DNA from 4 places in the Streptomyces sp. FXJ1.172 genome. Region 4 is predicted to be linked to each of the others. Evidence: riboswitches for the same ligand, from Rfam matches in the RefSeq annotation. Region 4 holds a riboswitch; each other region holds the start of a gene.

The links. A riboswitch is a leader RNA that binds a small molecule or an ion and turns the genes downstream of it on or off. The one in region 4 is predicted to bind cobalamin.
Region 1: it holds a riboswitch for cobalamin, as region 4 does, so the genes downstream of both, A6P39_RS38620 (enoyl-CoA hydratase/isomerase family protein) here and A6P39_RS31605 (cobalamin biosynthesis protein) in region 4, are expected to answer to the same signal.
Region 2: it holds a riboswitch for cobalamin, as region 4 does, so the genes downstream of both, A6P39_RS39900 (HoxN/HupN/NixA family nickel/cobalt transporter) here and A6P39_RS31605 (cobalamin biosynthesis protein) in region 4, are expected to answer to the same signal.
Region 3: it holds a riboswitch for cobalamin, as region 4 does, so the genes downstream of both, A6P39_RS16140 (ribonucleoside-diphosphate reductase subunit alpha) here and A6P39_RS31605 (cobalamin biosynthesis protein) in region 4, are expected to answer to the same signal.

The regions. Positions count from the first base shown of each region.
Region 1 is NZ_CP119133.2:8,541,280-8,547,008, reverse strand. Features, by position in the region: gene A6P39_RS38635 (ABC transporter ATP-binding protein) at 1-956, opposite strand, end outside; gene A6P39_RS38630 (glycoside hydrolase family 88 protein) at 1,246-2,508, shown strand; gene A6P39_RS38625 (hypothetical protein) at 2,498-2,782, opposite strand; gene A6P39_RS38620 (enoyl-CoA hydratase/isomerase family protein) at 2,824-3,942, opposite strand; cobalamin riboswitch at 4,011-4,140, opposite strand; gene A6P39_RS38615 (DUF885 domain-containing protein) at 4,269-5,729, opposite strand, start outside.
Region 2 is NZ_CP119133.2:8,869,349-8,875,077, reverse strand. Features, by position in the region: gene A6P39_RS39920 (peptidoglycan-binding domain-containing protein) at 1-184, shown strand, start outside; gene A6P39_RS39915 (helix-turn-helix domain-containing protein) at 168-1,094, opposite strand; gene A6P39_RS39910 (helix-turn-helix domain-containing protein) at 1,445-2,452, shown strand; gene A6P39_RS39905 (ArsR/SmtB family transcription factor) at 2,555-2,938, opposite strand; cobalamin riboswitch at 3,020-3,209, shown strand; gene A6P39_RS39900 (HoxN/HupN/NixA family nickel/cobalt transporter) at 3,237-4,346, shown strand; gene A6P39_RS39895 (NmrA family NAD(P)-binding protein) at 4,397-5,266, opposite strand; gene A6P39_RS39890 (TIGR03619 family F420-dependent LLM class oxidoreductase) at 5,482-5,729, shown strand, end outside.
Region 3 is NZ_CP119133.2:3,665,117-3,670,845, reverse strand. Features, by position in the region: gene A6P39_RS16145 (ribonucleotide-diphosphate reductase subunit beta) at 1-55, opposite strand, end outside; gene A6P39_RS16140 (ribonucleoside-diphosphate reductase subunit alpha) at 55-2,424, opposite strand; cobalamin riboswitch at 2,551-2,675, opposite strand; gene mctP (monocarboxylate uptake permease MctP) at 2,859-4,475, opposite strand; gene A6P39_RS16130 (DUF3311 domain-containing protein) at 4,472-4,735, opposite strand; gene A6P39_RS16125 (polyprenyl synthetase family protein) at 4,878-5,729, opposite strand, start outside.
Region 4 is NZ_CP119133.2:7,036,137-7,041,865, reverse strand. Features, by position in the region: gene A6P39_RS31620 (lysozyme) at 121-876, shown strand; gene A6P39_RS31615 (inorganic phosphate transporter) at 1,041-2,312, shown strand; gene A6P39_RS31610 (hypothetical protein) at 2,347-2,574, shown strand; cobalamin riboswitch at 2,774-2,916, shown strand; gene A6P39_RS31605 (cobalamin biosynthesis protein) at 3,018-3,980, shown strand; gene A6P39_RS31600 (cobyric acid synthase) at 3,977-5,521, shown strand; gene cobN (cobaltochelatase subunit CobN) at 5,518-5,729, shown strand, end outside.

The DNA.
Region 1 (5,729 bases), 1.5 Mb from region 4:
CGTTCTTCGGCCACGGTCTTGCGCTGCTCGCCGTCGCTCTTCTGCTGTTCGGTGAGGGCGAGGAACGCGGCCTCGAGCGGGGACACCACGGGGGCGAGTTCGCGCAGTGCGATGCCCGCGCCCACGAGCCGTGTGACCAGTTCGTCGAGGTCGGGCACCAGCGCCCGTACGACGAGCGCCTCGACTCCGGGGCCGTCCACCGTCCGGATCCCGGGTGCCTCGGCGGCCAGTCGGCGGGCGGCCTGTGGGTCGGAGGTGACGAGCCGGTAGTCGAGTTCGCGGTTCTCGGCGGCCAGTTTGCTCAGTGGGCCGGAGAAGACGACCCGTCCCGTGGCGAGAATGGTGACTTCGGAGCACAGCGCCTCGAGGTCGTCCATGCGGTGGCTGGAGAGCACGACGCTGGTGCCCTGCGCGGCGAGCCGGTTGAGGACGCCGTGGACGTGTCTCTTGCCGGCCGGATCGAGGCCGTTGGACGGTTCGTCCAGAACGAGCAGCCGGGGCTTGGTGAGCAGGGCGGCGGCGAGCCCGAGCCGTTGGCGCATGCCCAGCGAGAAGCCACGGGTCTTGTCGTCGGCGACGTCGGTGAGTCCGACCTGCTCGAGTGCGGCGTCGACGCCCGCGGTTCGGGCGTCGGCGCCGCGGAGTGCGGCCAGCGCGGCGAGATTCTGCCGCGCGGTGAGCGAAGGGTAGAGTCCCGGCCCGTCGACGAAGCCGGCGACTGCGTCGGGAGCGGCGTACGCCCGTCCGACCGGCGCACCGAGGATCTCCAGGCTCCCGCTGTCGGCGACGGCCAGCCCGAGCAGCAGGCCGAGCAAGGTCGTCTTGCCGGCGCCGTTCGGTCCGACCAGGCCATGGATCTGACCCTGTGTCACATCCAGATCGATGCCTTCGAGTGCGACGACCTCGCCGAAACACTTGGTGATCCCACGCGCCCGGATCGCGAGGAGTGTGTCCATGAGCCCCTTCCTTCACAAGCCTCAAGGAGGTTAAGGAGGGCACACAACGGTGACAGGGGTGGCCGGTTGAACGCTAGGGGAACGGAAGCCGACCGGCACACCCGCTCCGGGTGGCGCTCAGTGTGCCGGGCTGTGCCCCAACTGACCTACGGTGAGGGGAAGTTGGGTGCGTCAGGACCAGAGTGAGAATTCACATATATGAACTTGGCACACGTGGGTGTACGTGGACGCCGCAGCCGTGCCAGACTCGCTCAACGCCCCTGCCACACCTTTGAGTTGGAGGCCACCCATGAGCATTTCCCGGCGTACCGTGCTCGCCGTGGCAGCCGGCGCCACGGCGACCGCCGCCAGTCCGGCACAGGCCGCGCAGACTTCGGGCGAGCGGGTGCCGGCCTCGGACACCCGCACGCTCGAGGCGGCGGCGGACTACGCGGTGGAGAAGCTGCGCGCCGTCGCGCCGGGAGTGAGCGCCTTTCCCATCGGCACGAAGTTCGAGAAGTGGGTCTTCTCGAAGGACGGCGACTGGGTGGGAGGGTTCTGGCCGGGGACCCTGTGGATGGCGTACCTGCGCAGCGGCGACGATGTGTTCCGCAGGCTGGCGCTGGACTCGGCCCGCAGGCTCGCTCCCCGCCGGTACGACACCACCACCCACGACCTCGGCTTCCTCTTCTGTCCGTCCTGGGTCACCGCCTGGCGGCTGACGGGTGACGACACCTGGAGCGCGGGCGCCGTGCAAGCGGCCGATTCACTGATCAAGCGCTACAACCCGCGTGGGCGCTTCATCCGGGCCTGGGGAGCGCTGGACGACCCGCAGAACGCGGGCCGGGTCATCATGGACACGATGATGAACCTCGACCTGCTGGCCTTCGCCGGCCGGCGGACGGGGGACGAGAAATACCTCGGCGTCGCCGTGGAGCACGCCAAGACCGCGCAGCGGTACTTTCCCCGCCCCGACGGCTCGACTCCCCATGTCTTCGACTTCGACCCGGCAACCGGCGCGCCGATCGGCCCGAACACCGTCCAGGGCTACAGCCCTTCCTCCTGCTGGTCGCGTGGACAGGCCTGGGGCATCTACGGATTCACCACCATGTACCGCCGGACCGGCCATCAGCCGTTCCTCTCCACGGCGCGCAGACTCGCCGACTACGCCACAGGGGTGCTGACTCCGGACCACGTGCCCGTGTGGGACTACCGCGCGCCGCAGCAGCCCCATGACATCAAGGACGCGTCGGCGGGTGCCGTGATGGCCTGCGGGCTGCTCGACCTGTCCGCCGCGACCGGCAGCGCGGAGTACCGGCGGATCGCGCTGCGCATCCTCACCGCGCTCTCGGAGACCTGCCTGACGACGAGGTCCACCCGTGCGGAGGCGATCGTCGCCCGCTGCACCCGCAACCGCCCCGCAGAGGACGGCATCGAGGTCTCCCTGCCGTACGCCGACTACTACCTGCTGGAAGGCATCCTGCGCGTGCTGCAGCCGCAGGACGTCGACCGGGCCATCGACCTGTCGACCACGGCCACCGCCACCTCCACCGCCACGGAGATCAACCGCTGAACGCGCCTTCCGCGGACCGCTCCATCGCACGGGCCTCCACGAGCAGCATGCGGGCCAGGCCGCGCGCCTCCTGCGGGGTGAGTGCCGCCCAGACGCCCGGCTCGCCGCCCCGGTCCTCCCCCACGGCCAGGGCGATCCGGCCGACGGGCCGGTCCGGACGTCCGAGGCGCAGGTGCCGTACCTCGATGCTGCGTCCGCACGTGGTCACGAGACGGGACTCGCCCGCCCGACTGTCCTCGGCCCGCCCGAGACGGCCGCCGTCTGCCGTCGTCATCGGTCTCACGCTCCCTTGCCGGTCGGTTCCGGCACCAGCCATCACTTGTCACGAACAGCGCGCGACGTGCGGGAATTGTTCCCGTTCGGCCCGGCGAGCCCCAGTTCGCGGTCGCCGAGCGGGGCGAAGAAGCGGTCCACATCGGCGTCGGAGACCTCGGCGAGGGCCGCCGGAGACCAGCTCGGACTGCGGTCCTTGTCGATGACCTGGGCGCGGATGCCCTCCACCAGGTCGGGGGTGCTCAGGGCGGCGCAGGAGACGCGGAACTCCTGGTCGAGCACCCGCTCCAGCACGCCGAGGCGCCGGGCGCGGCGCATCGAAGCCAGGGTGACCTTCAGGGCGGTGGGCGACTTGGCGAGCAGGGTCTCGGCCGCCTCCTTCGCGCCCGGGTCGCCGTGAGCGAGCAGCCGGCGGAGGATCTCCTCGACCGTGCCGGTCCCGTAGCACAGGTCGATCCACTCCCGCCGCTCGGCCAGCTCCCCCTGCGGCGGCGGCTGTACGTGACGTGCGAGGGCGTCGTGCACGGAGATGGCCGCGAGGTCGTCCACGAGGTCCCGGAGTGCGGCGGAGGGTACGTAGTGGTCGGCGAGCCCGCACAGCAGGGCGTCACCGGCGCCGATCTGCGCGCCGGTCAGGGCGAGGTGGGTGCCCAGCTCACCGGGTGCCAGCCCGAGGAGGTGGGTGCCGCCCACGTCGGGGACGAATCCGATGCCGGTCTCCGGCATGGCGATCCGTGACCGCTCGGTGACGATCCGGACGCTGCCGTGCGCGGAGAGGCCGACCCCACCGCCCATCACGATGCCGTCCATCACGGCGACGTACGGCTTGGGATACTGGGCGATGCGGGCGTTGAGGTGGTACTCGTCACGCCAGAACGCGGCCGAGGCGGTGCCGTCCCCGTCGCGCGCGTCGTCGTGGACGGCGCGGATGTCGCCGCCCGCGCACAGGCCGCGCTCCCCCGCGCCGGTGATGACCACGGTCTCCACCGCCGGGTCGTGTTCCCAGGCGGTCAGCGCCGCGTCGATGCGGCGCACCATCTCGTGGTTGAGGGCGTTGAGGGCCTTGGGCCGGTTCAGGGTGATGTGGGCGGCCCGGCCGGCGGTGTGGAACAGGACCGGTTCGCCGGAGTGCGGCAGACCGGTTCCCGTGGTGCCGGTCATCCGAGCACCTCCGTCAGGCCACGGGCCACGTTGACGCGCATGATCTCGATCGTTCCTTCCGGACTCCGGTGCACCCGCAGGTCTCGAACGATCTTCTCAGTGCCGTACTCGCCGAGGCGCGGCGGGACCGTGCCGGGATCGCACCGGCTTCCCACGGTGCCGGGGTGGCCTTGGCGGCCCGAACACTACGACTTGGAACGCAGCGAGGACTCGTGCTTCTGGTCGGCCAAGAGGATCACCCGGGTCGATGTCGACGAATCCGCCGCCTTCGCCGAGCGGGACCACTGGACCGGTCGCCTTCGGCCGGCCGTCGCCCTGACGGCGCCTCACAGCGAGGCGAGTTCGCCCGCCAGGTCGGTGAGGCCGAGCGAGCCCAGGGTGAGAGCCCCGGTGTGCCAGGTGCGCAGGTCGAAGCCGGCGCCGAGGCGGCGACGGCAGGCGTCGCGGCCCTGCAGCCAGGCTCGCTCACCCAGCTTGTAGCCGATGGCCTGGCCGGGCCAGCCGAGGTAGCGGTCGATCTCACTGGTGCGGCGCGCCGTCTCGCTGCCGTGGTGGGCGGCAATGAACGCGGTGGCGAGGTCCGGGGTCCAGCGTTCGCCCGGGTGGAAGCCGGAGCCGGCCGGGATGGTGAGTTCCAGGTGCATGCCGATGTCGATGATCACGCGGATGATCCGGAGCATCTGCTTGTCCAGGTAGCCGAGGCGGCGGGCGGGGTCGGTGAGGAAGCCCAGCTCGTCCATCAGCCGTTCCGCGTACAGGGCCCAGCCCTCCTTGTCGGCGCTGACCGCGCCGAGAGTGATCTGGTAGGTGCTCAGGCGGTCGGCGGCGGCGGTCCAGCGGGCGGTCTGCAAGTGGTGCCCCGGCACACCCTCGTGGTACCAGGTGCTGACGATCTCCCAGGTGGGAAACGTCTGTTGGCCCAGGGTGGGCAGGTAGGTGCGGCCTGGGCGGCCGAAGTCGAGGCTGGGGCCGGTGTAGTAGGGCGCACCCGAGCTGCCCGGGGGTGCGATGCAGGTCTCGACCCTGCGGATGGGGCCGGAGATGTCGAAGTGGGTGCCGTCGAGGGCGTCGATCGCCTCGTCCATGATCTGCTGGAGCCAGGCGCGGATGTTCTCCTCGCCCGTGATGGCGTGACCGTGCCGGTTCAGGTGGTCCATGGTCTCCCGGACGGTGGCGCCCGGGAGGATGCGGTCGGCCTCGGCCCGCATCTCGGCGTGCGTGCGGTGGAACTCCTCCCAGGCCCAGGCGTAGGCCTCGGCCGGGTCGAGGGCGGCGCCGGTGGCCCAGCGGGCCGAGCGCAGGTAGCGCTCGCGGCCGACGGGGTCGGGGGTGCCGTCCGCGGCGGGCAGGTAGGTGGTGAGCAGCCAGTCGCGGAAGCCGGCCACGGCGGCCGTCGCCCGGTCGGCGGCGTCGTCCAGCTCAGGCCTGAGCCGGTCCGGGCCGGGGGCCACGAAGGTGGCGAACCAGCTTGCGCCGTCGGCCTCTTGACCGGTCCATGCGGCGAGCTGCCCGGTCACGGCGTGGACCTGGCGGGGCGCGCACAGCAGTCCGCGGACGATGCCCTCGGACAGGGTGGCCCGGTAGCCGTCCAGAGCGGCGGGCAGGTTGCGCAGCCGCCCCGCCACGGCCGCCCAGTGCTCGTCGGTCTCGGTGGGCATCAGGGTGAAGATGCCGCGCACCTTGTGCAGGGGCGAGTTGACGTTGCGCAGCTGGCGGAACTCGTCGCCCGCCTCGTGCACGACGAGTTCGGCGGTCAGCCGTTCACGCAGCAGCCGGGCGCAGTTCCG
Region 2 (5,729 bases), 1.8 Mb from region 4:
CGGCGCGGCCACCTGGGGCGCGGCCGAGGAGCGTATCGCCCACGCGGGCTCATGGGTCGTCTACCAGGGGGAACGCTTCGCTCTCCCGCTGCGCCTGGACGAGGGCGGCGCGTACGAGGTCTACGACGCCGGGCGGTTCCACCGGCTGCGTACGGACGCCGTCACCCTCACACGCTGCCGGTGACCGCGTCGATCCAGCTGTCGTACCGCGCCACGCCGAGTTGGTGGCCGGCGACGACGACCGTGGCACGCGCCGCGTCCGGCCCGCTCCCGACCATCGCCGTGTACGCCCCGCCCCTGGCGGCCACTTGCTCATCGCCCCGGTTCGTGGTGATCCGTAACCCGACCGTCCCCGCCGGGGTCTCGACCTCCGCCCAGCTCGCCAGGCACGTCGGGCTGTACCGAAGCGTCAGGACTCGGCCGTACGCGCGCAGCCGGTGGACGGCCACGCTGTCGCGATCGCACCTCTCGCGGTAGGGGTCCAGGCCCCGGCAGCCGGCCGACCGGCACGCGGCGGCCGCCCCGTCCACCGCGCTGCGCAACGGCCACGGCCAGCCGGGTGCGCCGGCAGGAACACCGTCCGGCGGACGTCCGGCATCGGCTCCGGTGTCCCATGGCCGGGCGAGCAGGATGGCCGCCAGCAGCGAACAGACTGCGGCGACGGCGGAGAGTACGCCCGCGCGCGGCCCTGTGGGCTTCGAGCGGGGGCGCCGCTTCCCTTCCGGTGCCGGGCCGGTGACCGAAGTGACCGAAGTGGCCGGATCCGCGGCGCGAACTGCCGGACGCCGCAGGGCGGTTGCCGGGCCGGTGCCGCCGGTCTGGCCCGTCGGCGTCCAGGCGTGCGCTGCCGACTCCCACAAGACACGCAGGTACTCGGCATCGGCCTGCGCCAGCCGCCCCAGCCCCGCGACCGCCGGCCAGGGCGGCAGTCTCCGGCCGTTGAGGTAGCGCAGCCAGGAACTGCGGCTGTAGCCGGTCTTCGCGGCGACGGTCTCGGTGTTCAGCTCGCAGCGGTCGACGTACTGGCGCAGCTCTCGCACCAGCCGCACCACCTCGGCGGGCAGGTCACTCCGCAGCGGCTGCCAGCGTCCCACGACGGCATCCCCCTTCTCCGCACGGCCCACTATCTCACGGCTGTCCCGCCACGCCACCCGGCCACGGAGTGTCCCCGCAGGTCAGACGGTGGGACGTCCCGGGATTGACGCTACTTTCGGGCAGCGCTGGCCGGTGCCGTCAGCCCCGCACAGACTCGGGGTCAGCACCTGTGGGCAGCCGGGTCAGGTCGACGTGCGGGGCCGCCGCGCGGGCCGTCCCGTGGGAGGGGAGCGGGGCGGCGGGGCAGAAGGCCCCGCGCACGACAGGCCTTCGGTCCACGACACGTGCGGCCGGTCGCGGCGCCGCAGGTGCGCACGGCACTTCATGCACGCTTCAGGGGGATCGGAACATGATGGCTCACGGCGGTTCGGCCGGCCCGGACGAGCGTGAGACCGCGTACGGCACGGCGTCCGCCACCGGCACTCGCCTTCAAAAGCCCGCCGCCGGACAGCCCGGCACGAGTGCGGGCCAGCGGCACCACTTCGACCTCGGGCCGGTGCGGCTGTCCCTGCTGAGCCCGCCCGCGTCGCCGGCCGTGGTGGAGCTGGAGGCCCGGTGCGCCGCCAGTGCGCCGCGGACCTGGCACCTGGTCTTCGCGACGCGCGGGCCGCTGGTCGTCGACCGTGATGAACGGCTTGTCCGGTTGGACTCCGGCACCGTGATGCTGCGGGAGCCTTCCCTGTGCGTCCGGCTCTCGGCCGAAACCGCCGGTCCCCCGGTCCGGGCGCTGGTCCTGCATCTGCCCGAAGCGGCCTTGCCGCTGCCCGGCGCGGTGTTGCACGACGTGTCCGGGCGTCCCGCGCCGACCCGGTCGGGGCCCGCGGCCCTCCTGTCGTCCTTCGTGCAGGGGCTCGCCGCACACGTGCCGTCCGTCGATGCCCGGCACACCGCGTGGTGGGGCACCGCCGCGGTCAGCCTCGCGACGGCCTTCCTCGACAGCGAGACCGCATTCCTCCACGGCGAGACGGACCGGCACCCGTCCGAACCGGTGCGCCCCTCGCCGGCGGCCGTCCCCTCGGGACCGGACCTGCTGCTGCGCGAGATCAAGGCGTACGTCGCCGACCACTTACGCGACGCCGACCTGTCACCGGCCTCGATCGCCGCCGCCAACCACATCTCGCTGCGCTACCTGCACCACCTCTTCCAGCGGGACGGGCTCACCGTCGGCACGTTCCTGCGCGAAAGCCGCCTGGAACACTGCAGGGCGGACCTGGCCGATCCGTCCCAGGCGCAGCGCAGTGCGCGCGAGATCGCGAGGCGGTGGGGTTTCAGTGACGCCGCGGTGTTCAACCGTACGTTCAAGTCGGCCTACGGGGTGACGCCGGGCACGTACCGCAGGCAGCGATTGCAGCGGTGACCGGGACACCCGGCCGGGCGTGCGTGCACACCGATTGACCGAGCACGCATTAGCCCTGCGGCAGCCGGTCCAGGACCGATCGGTGCTCGGGCGGCCCAGGGCCTAGCGGAGCGGCGTACCGTCCGCTTCCGGCTCGCGGGACGTGCAGTGTTGCAGCAAGTCGGAGATCGGGCCGTCGACGAGCCGGTAGCGGACGATCCTGCCGTCCTTGTCGCCCTCGACGATGCCCGCGGTGCGCAGTAGGCGCAGGGCCTGGGAGACCGCGGTGTCCCGCATACCGGTGGCGACGGCCAGATCGGAGACGGCGATGGGTCCGGCCTCACGGAGGGCGAGCAGCAGGGACAGACGTCCGGGGTCGGAGAGCAGAGTGAAGCGATCGGCCCAGGCGCGCACACGCTCGGGCTCGCCGACGGCGGCGATGGCATCGCAGACCCTGTGGCCGTCGATGGTGCGCTGCCCGGAGCGTTCCGCGGGGACGAGATGCATGTACTCATCATCGCAGCCACCGGCACTCGAGCCGCGATATCTGATCAGTTGTGCAGGCTTGCAGGTACGAGCCGCCACCTTCTAGGGTGACAGGGCCGTGGTGTTCGGGAAGACCGGTGACAGCCCCTCAAAGGCTCAGTCCGGAGCGGCCCTCGCCACTGTGATCGGGAAGTTCTCGCCCCACGCGTTGCCACTGGCCTCACGGCCGGGAAGGCAGGGGCGGGAGCGTCGACCCGTCAGCCAGGAGACCGGCCACGGCATCACGAAGCTGATCCACGAGGTGCTGGAGCGTGACCGTATGACCCTGTCCCCAGGTGTGCCCGAAACCACCGCCGCCAAGTCGTTCCGCTGGCGCCGTGAGGACACCGTCCGAACCGCCGGCCTGCTGGCCGTGGTCGTCGCCCTGCACGTGGTCGCCTTCGGGATCCTCTTCTTGCTCGTGGTCCCTCATCACTACGAGGTCGGCAGCAAGGCGTTCGGGGTCGGCCTGGGCATCACGGCCTACACCCTCGGGATGCGGCACGCCTTCGACGCCGACCACATCGCCGCCATCGACAACACCACCCGCAAGCTGATGGCCGACGGTCAGCGGCCGGTGTCGGTGGGCTTCTGGTTCGCGCTCGGGCACTCCAGCGTGGTGGTCGCACTGGCCGCGCTGGTCGCCGGCGGCGCGAAGCTCGCGGGCACCTTGATGAACGACGGCTCCCGCACCCACCAGATCCTCGGCACGGTGGGCACCACGGTCTCCGGCGGCTTCCTGTACCTCATCGCCGCCCTCAACCTCGTGGCGCTGTTCGGCATCCTCCGCGTCTTCAGCGCCATGCGGGCCGGCCAGTACGACGAGACGGAGCTGGAGGCCCACCTCGACGCGCGCGGATTCATGAACCGCATCCTGGGCCGCCTCACCAAGTCCGTCCGCCGGCCCGGCCAGATGTTCCCGCTCGGCTTCCTGTTCGGCATCGGCTTCGACACCACGACCGAGGTCCTGCTGCTCGCCCTGGCCGGCAACGGCGCCGCCGCCGGCCTGCCCTGGTACGCCGTCCTGTGCCTGCCGCTCCTCTTCGCCGCCGGCATGAGCCTGTTCGACACGCTCGACGGCACGTTCATGAACTTCGCCTACCAGTGGGCCTTCTCGAACCCCGTCCGCAAGGTGTTCTACAACCTCACGATCACCGGCCTGTCCATCGCGGTGGCCTTCTTCGTCGGCACGATCGAACTGGTCGGCGTCCTGCACGACAAGCTCGGCCTGAGCGACGACGTCACCGGCTGGATCGCGGGCCTGGACCTGGACAACGTCGGCTACGTCATCGTCGGCCTGTTCGTGGTCGTCTGGGCCGCGGCGATCGCCTACTGGCGCCTGGCCAAGGTCGAGGAACGCTGGAGCGCCGGCGCGGCCGACGCCGGCTGAGGCTGCCATCGCGGCCGAGCAGCCGCCCTTCCGCTGAAGGGGCAGGTCACTCACAGTGCGGGGCGGAGGACGTCGTAGGCCCAGGCGGCCAGAGTGGTCGGTGTGGTGGTGCGCAGGGTTCGCGGCTGTTCCGGGACGAAACCGTCCCTCAGCCCGGTCGACATCCCGATGACTGCCTCGGCCAGGCCGGCGGACATCCCGGATGCGTGCAGCAGGTTCCGCATCGCGTCATCGCTGACACGCTCGGCACGCAGCGGGCGGCCGGTGGCGGCGGACACCGTCTCGGCGGCCTGGGGCCAGGTGAGGTCGGCCGGGCCGTGGACGGCCTGGACACGGCGTCCGGACCAGTCGGCCGACAGGAGGCGTGTCACGGCGACCTCCGCGATGTCGCGTGGCGCGACCCAGGGAAGGGCCTGGTCCAAAGGCAGGATCACCGGAATCGCGCCCGCCCGGACCGCATCGAGCTGGAGCATGAGGTTGGTGAAGAAGTAGCCGCACCGCAGGTGCGTAACCGTGGCGCCGAGGGCGTCGAGGGCCAGTTCGGTTCCTGCGAGGCCGTCGATCTCGCCGGCCCCGTGGCGCTTCTCGGCACCGACGCTGCTCTGGAAGACCGTCCGTTCGATGCCGTTCGCCCTGACGGCGCTCACCACGCTCGCCGTGGCCAGCTCATAGTCCGCGAGCGGATCGTCACCCGTCGACGGTGGGTCGACCCAGAACAGAGCGTCGACCCCGGCGGTGGCAGCGACGACGGCCTGGCGGTCGCGCTGGTCCACCGCGACCGCCTCGACCTCGCGCCGGACGGCAGCATCGAGCCGGCCGGGATCGCGCGCGAGGACCAGCGGACGGATCCCGGCTCTCAGGAGCATGGAGACGACGTGGCGCCCGACGTTTCCGGTGGGCGTCGTGACTGCTACGCGCATGGCATGGTGTCCCTTCTACGGCTTCCAGCACGACACTACGGGCCAATCCGGACACCTCATGTCCCCTATTTCCATGGGCTCACCGACCCTGACAGAACCCGTGGCCGGATCTCCGCGCACCAAATCCGCGCAAGACGCCTCCGGCACACCGGCCGCCGAGGAAGGTGTTATGAACTCGCCGTAGGTCATACATGCCGGCGAGGAAGAGGAAAGTCGTGAAGCTCGGTTTCGCTCTCCCCCAGTTCCACCGGCAGGCCTCCGGCGTGGCTCACGCAGCGGCGTTCGCCTCCGCCGTCGAGGAGGCGGGAGCCGCGAGCCTCTGGGTGGGCGACCGCAACCTCGCCGCGGTCGATCCGGTCGTCGGCTACGGCGGGCGTGGCGCGACCATCCCCGAGCAACTCAACTCCGCCGCGGACCCGTTCGTCCTGCTGGGCGTCGCCGCCGGCGCCACCCGGCGGGTGCT
Region 3 (5,729 bases), 3.4 Mb from region 4:
GACGCAGGGTCAGCTCGAAGCCCGGGTCGAGAAGGTTCTGAGGACGGTCGGACATTACTGGCAGGCCTCGCAGGACTCGGGGTTTTCCAGGGAGCAGGCGATCGCGTCGGGGTCGGCGGCCTGCTGGACGGGGATGGTCTTCGGGGACTGCGCCTGGGCCGCGCGGGCGATCCGGGTCGCCGGGCGGGAGCGCAGGTAGTACGTCGTCTTCAGGCCCGACTTCCAGGCGTACGCGTACATCGAGGAGAGCTTGCCGATCGTCGGCGTCTCCAGGAACAGGTTCAGGGACTGCGACTGGTCCAGGAACGGGGTGCGGGCCGCGGCCATGTCGATCAGGCCGCGCTGCGGGATCTCCCACGCCGTGCGGTACAGCGCGCGCACCTCCTCGGGGATCCACGCGAAGTCCTGCACCGAGCCGTTCGAGTCGCGCAGCGCCTCACGGGTACGGGCGTCCCACACGCCGAGGTTCTTCAGGTCCTGCACCAGGTAGGAGTTGACCTGGAGGAACTCACCCGACAGCGTCTCGCGCTTGAACAGGTTCGACACCTGCGGCTCGATGCACTCGTACACGCCGGCGATGGAGGCGATGGTGGCCGTCGGGGCGATCGCGAGGAGCAACGAGTTGCGCAGGCCCGTCTCGGCAACACGCCGGCGCAGCGCGTCCCAGCGCTCGGGCCAGGTCAGCTCCACGTCGTAGTGGTCCGGGTGCAGCACACCCCGGGCCGTACGGGTCTTCTCCCAGGCCGGCACCGGGCCGCTGCGCTCGGCGAGGTCGGCGGAGGCCTCGTACGCGGCGAGCATGATCCGCTCGGCGATCCGTGTCGAGAGGGCCTTGGCCTCGGCGGAGTCGAAGGGCAGACGCAGCTTGAAGAAGACGTCCTGCAGACCCATCGCGCCGAGACCGACCGGACGCCACTTGGCGTTGGAGCGGCCCGCCTGCTCGGTCGGGTAGAAGTTGATGTCCACGACCCGGTCGAGGAAGGTGACGGCGGTGCGGACCGTCTCGTCCAGCCGCTGCCAGTCGATGTCGCCGCTCGCCGTGTCGACGAACGCGCCGAGGTTCACCGAACCCAGGTTGCAGACCGCCGTCTCGCCGTCGTCCGTGACCTCCAGGATCTCCGTGCAGAGGTTGGAGGAGTGGACCACGTGGCCCGGCAGGGCCGTCTGGTTGGCGGTGCGGTTGGCCGCGTCCTTGAAGGTCATCCAGCCGTTGCCGGTCTGCGCGAGGGTGCGCATCATCCGGCCGTACAGCTCGCGGGCCGCGATGGTCTTCTTCGCCAGGCCCGCCGCCTCGGCCTTGCGGTAGGCGGCGTCGAACTCCGCGCCCCACAGGTCCACCAGCTCGGGCACGTCCGCCGGGGAGAACAGCGACCACTCGGCGTCGGCGTTGACCCGGCGCATGAACTCGTCCGGGATCCAGTGCGCGAGGTTCAGGTTGTGCGTACGGCGGGCGTCCTCACCGGTGTTGTCCCGCAGCTCCAGGAACTCCTCGATGTCGGAGTGCCAGGTCTCCAGGTACACCGCGGCCGCACCCTTGCGCCGGCCGCCCTGGTTCACGGCGGCCACCGAGGCGTCCAGCGTCTTCAGGAACGGCACGATGCCGTTGGAGTGCCCGTTGGTGCCGCGGATCAGCGAACCGCGGCTGCGGATCCGGGAGTACGACAGCCCGATGCCGCCGGCGTGCTTCGACAGCCGGGCCACCTGGTGGTAGCGGTCGTAGATGGAGTCCAGCTCGTCCAGCGGGGAGTCGAGGAGGTAGCAGGACGACATCTGGGGGTGCCGCGTGCCGGAGTTGAACAGCGTGGGGGAGGACGGCAGGTAGTCGAGGCGGCTCATGAGCCTGTAGAGCGCGGTGACCTCCTCGACGGAGCGGACGCTGTCGTCCTCGGCGAGGCCGCTCGCGACCCGCAGCATGAAGTGCTGGGGGGTCTCGATGACCTTGCGGGTGATCGGGTGGCGCAGCAGGTAGCGGCTGTGCAGGGTGCGCAGGCCGAAGTAGCCGAAGCGGTCGTCGGCCGCCACGTCGACCAGCGCGTCGAGGCGGGCCGCGTGCAGCCGTGCGAACTGGGCGGTGCGCTCGGCGATGAGGCCCTCGCGGTGGCCGACCGCGACGGACTCGGTGAAGGACGTCACGCCCTGCGAGGCGGCCTCGGCGCGGATGGAGAGGGTCAGCAGCCGGGCGGCCAGCCGGGAGTAGGCGGGGTCCTCGGAAATCAGCCCGGCGGCGGCCTCCGTGGCCAGCTCCCGCAGCTCCGCCTCGTCGGCGCCTGCCGACCGGCCGCGCAGCGCGGCGGCGGCGACCCGGCCGGGGTCGGCGTCGGGGAGGTCGGCGGTCAGCTCGGTCAGGGTCCGCAGCAACGCGGTACCGGGACCGTCGGTGTCCAGGCCGCTGGCTGAAGCCGGATCTGCTGGCGCGATGGTCACGTGGGACTCTCCCTCGCTCGGCACGGGGGCCTTGCGGAGGGCAGGGGGCAGCCACGAGCGCGCACGCGTCGCGTCCACCGGCCCATTCCACGAGGCCCGGACGTCGGAAGGCACCCGGGCCGGACGGCCGGGCGCACGCTGCCGGCAGGTCCTCGGACTGACTCCTGGGCGCGGATGCGCACAAGTACACCGTTGCGGGACAGTTCCGGATTCGCACCGGATTCCCCTGCGACGACAGCGAGGATGAGCATACATCTAGTGCCGGGCTGTCGTGGCACCCCCAGATGTTGTGTCTGTTGTGTGTTGCGCTGGCTTCAGAGCGTCAACTTGTGTATGACGAGCGGCATGCGGAACGGGCCGCCGTGGGTTCGTTCCCCGGCGGCCCGCTGCGGGTCGTTCGCGGTTGCTCGCGCAGTGCCCCTCCGGGGCGCGGCTCAGAGCACGGCGCCTGCCAGTTCCGTCTCGACCCCCGGCTCTCCCGCGTCCGCCGTGTAGTCCTCCGGCTTGGTCTCGTCCACGCCCTCGGGGGCCTTCAGGGCCTTGAGGACGAGGGTGAGGACCACCGTGACGGCCACGTTCAGGACGAACGCCGTGAAGCCGATGTAGCCGATCTCACCGATGCCCGGGATCTCCTTCGCCGAGCCGCCGAAGTGCTTCTGGGTCGGGGAGGCGACGCCGTACGCGGCGATCGTGCCGTAGAGCATGCCGACCGCCCAGCCGGCGAGCAGCGCCCAGCGGTGGAACCAGCGGGTGAACAGGCCGCCGACGAGCGCCGGGAAGGTCTGCAGGATCCAGATGCCGCCGAGGAGCTGGAAGTTGATCGCGACCGTCTTGTCCATGGTGAGGACGAAGGCCAGGGCGCCGACCTTCACCAGCAGCGAGACGATCTTGGAGACCTGGGCCTCCTGCTTCGGTGTGGCGTCCGGCTTGATGAAGTCCTTGTAGATGTTGCGGGTGAACAGGTTCGCCGCCGCGATCGACATGATGGCCGCCGGGACAAGCGCGCCGATGCCGATCGCCGCGAAGGCCACGCCCGCGAACCAGTCCGGGAACATGTCCTCGAACAGCTGGGGGATCGCCAGCTGGCCGTTCTTGACCTTGACCCCGGCCGCGATCGCCATGAAGCCCAGCAGGGCCAGCAGGCCGAGCATCAGGGAGTACAGCGGCAGGATCGTGGTGTTGCGGCGGATCACGTCACGGCTCTTGGACGACAGGGTCGCGGTGATCGAGTGCGGGTACATGAACAGGGCCAGGGCGGAGCCGAGGGCCAGGGTGGCGTACGTCCACTGGCCCGCCTGCGGCGGTGCGAGCGCGCCGCGCGGCTTGCCGGTGGCGGGGTTGACCTGGCTGAACGCGTGGCCCGCCTTGGCGAAGATGTCGTCGAAGCCGCCCAGCTTGACCGGGATGTAGATGATCGCCACCGCGATGACGATGTAGATCAGGGCGTCCTTGACGAACGCGATCAGGGCGGGCGCGCGCAGGCCGGAGGAGTAGGTGTAGGCCGCCAGCACACCGAAGGCGATCAGCAGGGGCAGGTCCTTCACGAACCAGTTGGTGTTGTCCCCGCCGCCGACGCCCATCACATCCAGCACCGCCTGGATGCCGACGAGTTGGAGCGCGATGTAGGGCATCGTCGCGAGGATGCCGGTCAGCGCCACCGCCAGCGACAGGCCCTTCGAGCCGAACCGGCCGCGCACGAAGTCGGAGGTGGTGACATAGCCGTGGCGGTGGCTCACCGACCACAGGCGGGGCAGGAAGGTGAAGATCAGCGGGTACACGAGGATCGTGTACGGCACCGCGAAGAAGCCGGACGCGCCCGCCGCGTAGACCGCCGCCGGTACGGCGACGAAGGTGTACGCCGTGTACAGGTCACCGCCGAGCAGGAACCAGGTGATCCAGGTGCCGAACGACCGTCCGCCCAGGCCCCATTCGTCCAGCGAGTGCTCGTTCTCGGCCTTGCGCCAGCGGGCGGCGAGGAAGCCCATGACCGTGACGGCCAGGAAGAAGAAGATGAAGACGCCGAGCGCGACGCCGTTGACCCCGTTCTTCACCTCGCCTCACCGCCCTTCCGGCCGGCGCGGGTGCGCTGGTCGCGCTGCCACAGCTGGTACGCCGTCATGGTGAGTGCGGTGGAGATCAGCACCCACAGCATCTGGTACCAGTAGAAGAACGGGATCCCGATGAACGCGGGGTCCGTCTTGGCGTACGAGCCGACCCACAGCATCGCCACGAAGGGCGCGACGAGACACAGGCCGATGATCACGCGGACCGGTGTCACCACCGGTGGTCTCACTTCTGGCGTATCGGACATGCCACGGCTCCGTCCCCTCGCTGATCACCTGGGTCATGCGATCACCTGTGTAATGCGCAGGCAATCTAGGTGACGGACGACCTCAGTGGAAGACCTCGTCCGGATTCCGGATCGCCGGTTCTCCCCCTGGGCGGCGGCGGGTTCAGAGGGTCTTCGTCACCACGAAGTCGCAGAGCGCCTCGAACACGTCGCGCGCCGGGGAGCTGGGCAGATCCCGGATCTCCCGCCGTGCGATGTTCGCCCACTTCTGCACCTCCGCGCGCGCCATGTCGATCGCCGGGTGCTCCTGGAGCAGACTCAGCGCCTCGGCGTGCAGGGCGGGGTCGGTCAACTGGCCGGAGCGGAGCAGCTCCACGAGCCGCTGGTCCGAGGGCAGCGACGAACGCAGCACGTAGATCATCGGCAGGGTGGGGACGCCCTCGCGCAGGTCGGCACCCGGGGGTTTGCCGCTCTCGCCGGCCGCGCTCGTGACGTCGAGCACGTCGTCCGAGAGCTGGTAGGCGACGCCCCAGGCCTCACAGGCCCGTCCGATGCGTACGGTGACGTCGCCGGGCGCGCCGGCGAGCATGCTGCCGAGTTCGCCGGAGGCGGAGAAGAGGGAGGCCGTCTTGTCGCTGAGGACGCCGATGTGGTGGTTGAGCCGGTCGGAGTCGGACTGCGGCCCGGCCGTCTCGGCGGACTGCCCCTCGCAGAGCCGCATGAAGGTCCTCGCGTGCAGCTCGATCGCGGACTGGCCCAGTTCGGCGATGAGCTGGGACGCGCGGGCGAAGAGGAAGTCCCCCGTCAGCACGGCGACCGAGGAACCCCACAGGGCGTGCGCGCTCGGCACTCCGCGCCGGATGGTGGCCTCGTCCATGATGTCGTCGTGGTACAGCGTGCCGATATGGGTGAGTTCCATCGAAACGGCCGCCGACAGTATGGGCCCGAGGTCGGGCTCGCTCCCGAACTGGGCGCCGAGGAGCACCAGAAAAGGCCGCAGCCGCTTTCCGCCGGC
Region 4 (5,729 bases):
TCCGAATGGGCGTAAGTCGCCACGAATCGCCGTAAAGAGACGCCAATTCGGTGATCATCCGGCCTTGAATGATCCCTCTTGCTCGCCGGACGCCCCGCGTCCGCCGACCCGGGGAGACGCATGGCCAGTGAACGCACCCTTCTCCGTCGCCGCGCCGGTGTCCTCACGGCGGCGACGGCGGCGCTCGTCCTCGCGGGCACCGCGACCGCGGCGGCCGGCCCCCCGGAACTGGCTTCGGGATCTCTGCGGGGGCACGACGTCTCGTCGCACCAGCAGCACGTCGACTGGGCCGCCGCCCGCTCGAAGGGCGCGCGGTTCGTCTACGTCAAGGCGACCGAGTCCACGGGGTACCGCAACCCCTATTTCTCCGAGCAGTACGACGGCGCGCGCGGGGCGGGCCTGGTGCGGGGCGCGTACCACTTCGCGCTGCCGGACGAGTCCTCCGGCGCCCGGCAGGCCAAGTACTTCGTCCAGCACGGCGGGGACTGGCAGGCCGACGGCTGGACGCTGCCGCCCGCGCTCGACGTCGAGTACAACCCGTACAACAAGAAGCGCAAGTGCTACGGGCTGAGCAAGAAGCGGATGGTCCGCTGGATCCGGTCCTTCAGCGACGAGGTCAGGAAGGAGACCGGCCGCCGCCCGGTGATCTACACGACGAGCCAGTGGTGGAAGCTCTGCACCGGCAACAGCCGTGCGTTCTCCTCCGGAAACCCGCTGTGGATCGCCCGGCACGGCGACTCGAGCCCGGGGCCGCTGCCGGGCGGCTGGCGGTACTGGACGTTCTGGCAGTACGACATCCGGGGCGGCCTGCCGGGTGACCAGAATCTCTTCAACGGCCCGGCCGGCCGGCTGCGGAGCTTCGCGCGGGGCAAGTAGCCAAGGGGCGCCCGGGGTGCGCGCACCGAACGGGATCACACCGACGCCAAGCGGAATCCCGCCAACCCTCTCCGGACACCCCCAAGCCCGCCCCAGTTCACCTTCCGTTCACCCAGGTTGCCTACGTTCAACCTCCCAACGACCTCGAACGATTGCCTGGGTAAATGGAAAGCTTCTCGCTGATCCTCGCGATTGTGGTGGTAACCGCACTCGCGTTTGATTTCACGAACGGTTTCCACGACACCGCCAACGCGATGGCCACCACCATCTCGACAGGCGCCCTGAAGCCCAAGATCGCAGTTGCCATGTCGGCCGTCCTGAACCTGGTGGGCGCCTTCCTCTCCGTGGAGGTCGCCAACACGATCTCCAAAGGTCTCGTCGACGAAAAGGGCATTCGTCCCGAGGTCATCTTCGCCGCGCTGGTCGGCGCGATCCTCTGGAACCTGCTGACCTGGCTGGTGGGCCTGCCGTCCAGTTCCTCGCACGCCCTGATGGGCGGCCTGATCGGCGCCACGGTCGCCTCCGCCGGCTTCGGTGCCGTGCACGGGGACGTGCTGGTGACCAAGGTGCTGCTCCCGGCGGTCGCCGCGCCGGTCGTCGCGGGCGTCGCGGCCATGCTGTCCACCCGGCTGTCCTACGGCCTCGGCGGCAGGACCGAGGGCGAGGCCTCCCGCAAGGGCTACCGCGTCGGCCAGATCGCCTCCGCCGGCCTGGTCTCCCTCGCCCACGGCACCAACGACGCCCAGAAGACGATGGGCATCATCACCCTCGCGCTGGTCGCGGGCGGCGCCGTCTCTCCCGGCTCGAACCCTCCCACCTGGGTCATCCTCTCCGCGGGCCTGGCCATCGCGCTCGGCACCTACATCGGCGGCTGGCGCATCATCCGCACCATGGGCACGGGCCTGACCGACCTGGAGCCGCGCCAGGGCTTCGCCGCCCAGACCAGCGCCGCCACCGCCATCCTGGCCTCCTCCCACCTGGGCTTCTCCCTGTCCACCACGCACGTCGTCTCCGGCGCGGTGATGGGCACGGGCGTCGGCCGCAAGGGCGGCGTGGTCCGCTGGTCCACCGCGACCCGTATGGCCATCGCCTGGGTCCTCACCCTCCCGGCCGCCGCGCTGGTCGGCGCGGGCGCCGAGTCCGTCACCGGCCTCGGTGACTGGGGCACGGCCGTGGTCGCCGTCTTCCTGATCGCCGCGAGCGCCGCGATCTGGAAGCTCTCCCGCCGCGAGGTCGTCGACCACACCAACGTCGTCGCCGCGGCCGATGAGCCGGCCGGCGTGGTGACCACCGCCATCGCCGCGGTGACCCCGCCGCCGGCGGGTGCGATCGGCGACGGCCTGACGGCCACCATCGCCGCCCCGGCCGCCGTCCCGGCCGCCGCCGAGTCCACGGCTTCCGCCGCCTCGGCCACGCCTCCGGCCGCCACCGTCTGACCCGCACCCTCTCCGGTTACAAGGAAGCATTCCCATGAAGATCGACTGGGCGGCCATCGGCTCCGTCTTCGGCGTCAGCCTCCTGGCCACGGTGGGCCTCGTGGTCCTGTTCACCCTCGGCGTCAGGGGCCTGACCCGGCGCGAGCGGGCCGCGGCCGAGGGCGACTCCGCCGCCCTCGCCGTCACCGGCGCCTACGTCTGCTTCGCGGCCTGCGCGGCGGCGGTGGCGTACGGCATCTACCTGATCGTCTCCAAGTCCTGACCGTCTCGGCGGCCTGGCCGTCGTCGCGCAGACCCGAGCGTCCGCGTGACCCGGCCGGGGCGCCGCGAACCCGGCATCGCCAAGGCTCCCCCTCCGCTCCTCGCGGAAGGGGAGCCTTCGCCGTGCCCAAGGGCCGCGGGCGCCCCGCGATGTGGGGATCGGCACACTCTCCCCCTGCAGGTCAAGGGCAGGTTGACGGCCGTTCCGGGCACGTGGTGGACTGCCCGGGCCATGTACGGCGGCAAGAGAGGAAGCCGGTGCGAATCCGGCGCGGTCCCGCCACTGTCACCGGGGAAGAACCCCCCGGGAGCCAGGAACTCTCACCGCCGAATCTCGTCGAACCAGGGCGCGGACACCCTGAGTGAGGACATCGATCGCCATGCCCGGCTGCTGCCGAAGGACCCGTACCAGGCCCGCTCCCGCTCCCACGGCCGGCTGAGCCGATGGGTGCCGATCGCTCCTACGCGTACGGCGCCGCCGCCGGCCTTCTCGGCGACCTGCTTCTCGGCGATCCGCGCCGCGGGCACCCGGTCGCCGTGTTCGGGCGCGCGGCCGGAGCCCTGGAAGGCGCGTTGTGGCACGACCACCGCGGCTGGGGCGCCCTGCACACCGTCGTGTGCGCGGGCGGCGCCGTCGCGCTGGGCACGGTCGCCGCACGCGCCGTGCGCCCCTCGCCCACCGCTTCCGCGGCACTGACCGCCACAGCCGTCTGGGCCGTCGTCGGCGGCACCTCGCTCGCCCGGGAGGCGCGCACCATCGGGCGGGCGCTCGCGGCCGGGGACGTCGAGGCGGCGCGGGCGCGGCTGCCGCACCTGTGCGGCCGGGACCCGCAGGCGCTGGACGCCGACGGGATCGCCCGGGCCGTGGTCGAGTCGGTCGCCGAGAACACCTCCGACGCCGTCGTGGGCGCCCTGGTGTGGGGCGCGGTGGCCGGGGTGCCCGGGCTGCTGGGCTTCCGGGCGGTCAACACCCTGGACGCGATGGTCGGCCACAAGTCCCCGCGCCACCGCCGCTACGGCTGGGCCTCCGCCCGCCTCGACGACGTGGCCGGCTGGCCGGGGGCCCGGCTGACCGCCGTACTCGCCGCCGTGGCCGGACCCGACCCGCGCGGCGCCCTGCGCGCCTGGAAGGCCGACGCCCGCAAGCACCCGAGCCCCAACGCCGGGCCCGTGGAGGCCTCCTTCGCGGGCGCGCTCGGCGTGCGCCTGGGCGGCACGCTCTCCTACGGCGGCCGCGTCGAGCACCGGCCCGTACTGGGCGGCGACACGGGCCGGGCCGTCCAGGTCACCGACATCGACCGGGCGGTGCGGCTCTCCCGCCGCGTCGGCCTGCTCGCGCTCGGCACCACGGTCGCCGCGCGCCTGATCATCAGCAGCGTCAAGAGCCCGAAGGGACGTGGGAAGTGAACGGGGGACTCCTCGTCGCCGGCACCACCTCCGACGCCGGCAAGAGCGTCGTGACGGCCGGGATCTGCCGGTGGCTGGTGCGCCAGGGCGTGAAGGTGGCGCCGTTCAAGGCGCAGAACATGTCGCTCAACTCCTTCGTGACCCGCGAGGGCGCGGAGATCGGCCGGGCCCAGGCCATGCAGGCCCAGGCGTGCCGGATCGAGCCGACCGCGCTGATGAACCCGGTGCTGCTCAAGCCGGGCGGCGAACAGAGCAGCCAGGTGGTGCTGCTGGGCAAGCCGGTGGGCGAGCTGAGCGCACGCGGCTACCACGGCGGCCGGCAGCAGCGGCTGCTCGGCACGGTGCTGGACTGCCTGGCCGAGTTGCGGGGCACGTATGACGCGGTGATCTGTGAGGGCGCGGGCAGCCCGGCCGAGATCAATCTGCGCCGGACCGACATCGTGAACATGGGGATCGCGCGGAACGCGCGGCTGCCCGTGCTCGTGGTCGGCGACATCGACCGCGGGGGTGTCTTCGCCTCCTTCTTCGGCACGGTCGCCCTGCTCTCGCCCGAGGACCAGGAGCTGGTCGCCGGGTTCCTGGTGAACAAGTTCCGGGGCGATGTCTCCCTGCTGGAGCCCGGGTTGGAGATGCTCCAGGGCCTCACCGGGCGGCGCACCTACGGTGTCCTGCCGTTCCGGCACGGGCTCGGCATCGACGAGGAGGACGGGATGGGGGTCCCCCCGCGCGAGCGAAGCCGAGCGTGGGGGAGGGTCTCGCTGCGCGGCACGGTCCGCGAGTCGGCCGTGACTCCGCCCGTCGGTGAGGACGTACTGCGGGTCGCCGTGTGCGCGATCCCGCTGATGTCCAACTTCACGGACGTGGACGCGCTCGCCGCCGAACCGGGCGTCGTGGTGCGGTTCGTGGACCGCCCGGAGGAGCTGGCGGACGCCGACCTGGTGGTGGTCCCGGGCACGCGCGGGACCGTACGGGCGCTGGAGTGGCTGCGGGAGCGCGGGCTGGCCGAGGCGCTCGTCGCAAGGGCCACCGAAGGACGCCCGATCCTCGGCGTCTGCGGCGGCTTCCAGATCCTCGGCGAGCACATCGACGACGAGGTCGAGTCGCGGGCCGGCGCGGTCCCCGGTCTCGGGCTGCTGCCCGTACGGGTGCGGTTCGCCCGCGAGAAGACCCTGACCCGGCCGCGGGGGGAGGCCCTCGGGGAGCGGGTCGAGGGGTACGAGATCCACCACGGGGTCGCCTCCGTAGAGGGCGGTGAGGCGTTCCTGGACGGCTGCCGGGCCGGCCACACCTGGGGCACGCACTGGCACGGCTCCCTGGAGTCGGACGGCTTCCGCCGGGCCTTCCTGCGCGAGGTGGCCGCTGCCGCGGGCCGCCGTTTCGTGCCCGCGCCGGACACCTCCTTCGCCGCGCTGCGCGAGGAGCAGCTCGACCGGCTCGGCGACCTGATCGAACAGCACGCGGACACGGACGCGCTCTGGCGGCTCATCGAGTCGGGCGCGCCGCAAGGACTGCCTTTCATTCCACCGGGAGCGCCCGCATGAGCACAGTGTTGTTGTTGTCCACGGCCGACACGGACCTGCTGGCGGCCCGTGCCTCCGGCGCGGACTACCGCATCGGCAACCCGACCCGGGTGGACGCCGGGCAGGAGCTGCCGGCGCTGCTGGCGGGCGCGGACCTCGCCGTCGTACGGCTGCTGGGCGGCAAGCGGGCCTGGGAGGAGGGGCTCGCCGCGCTGAAGGCGGCCGGGAT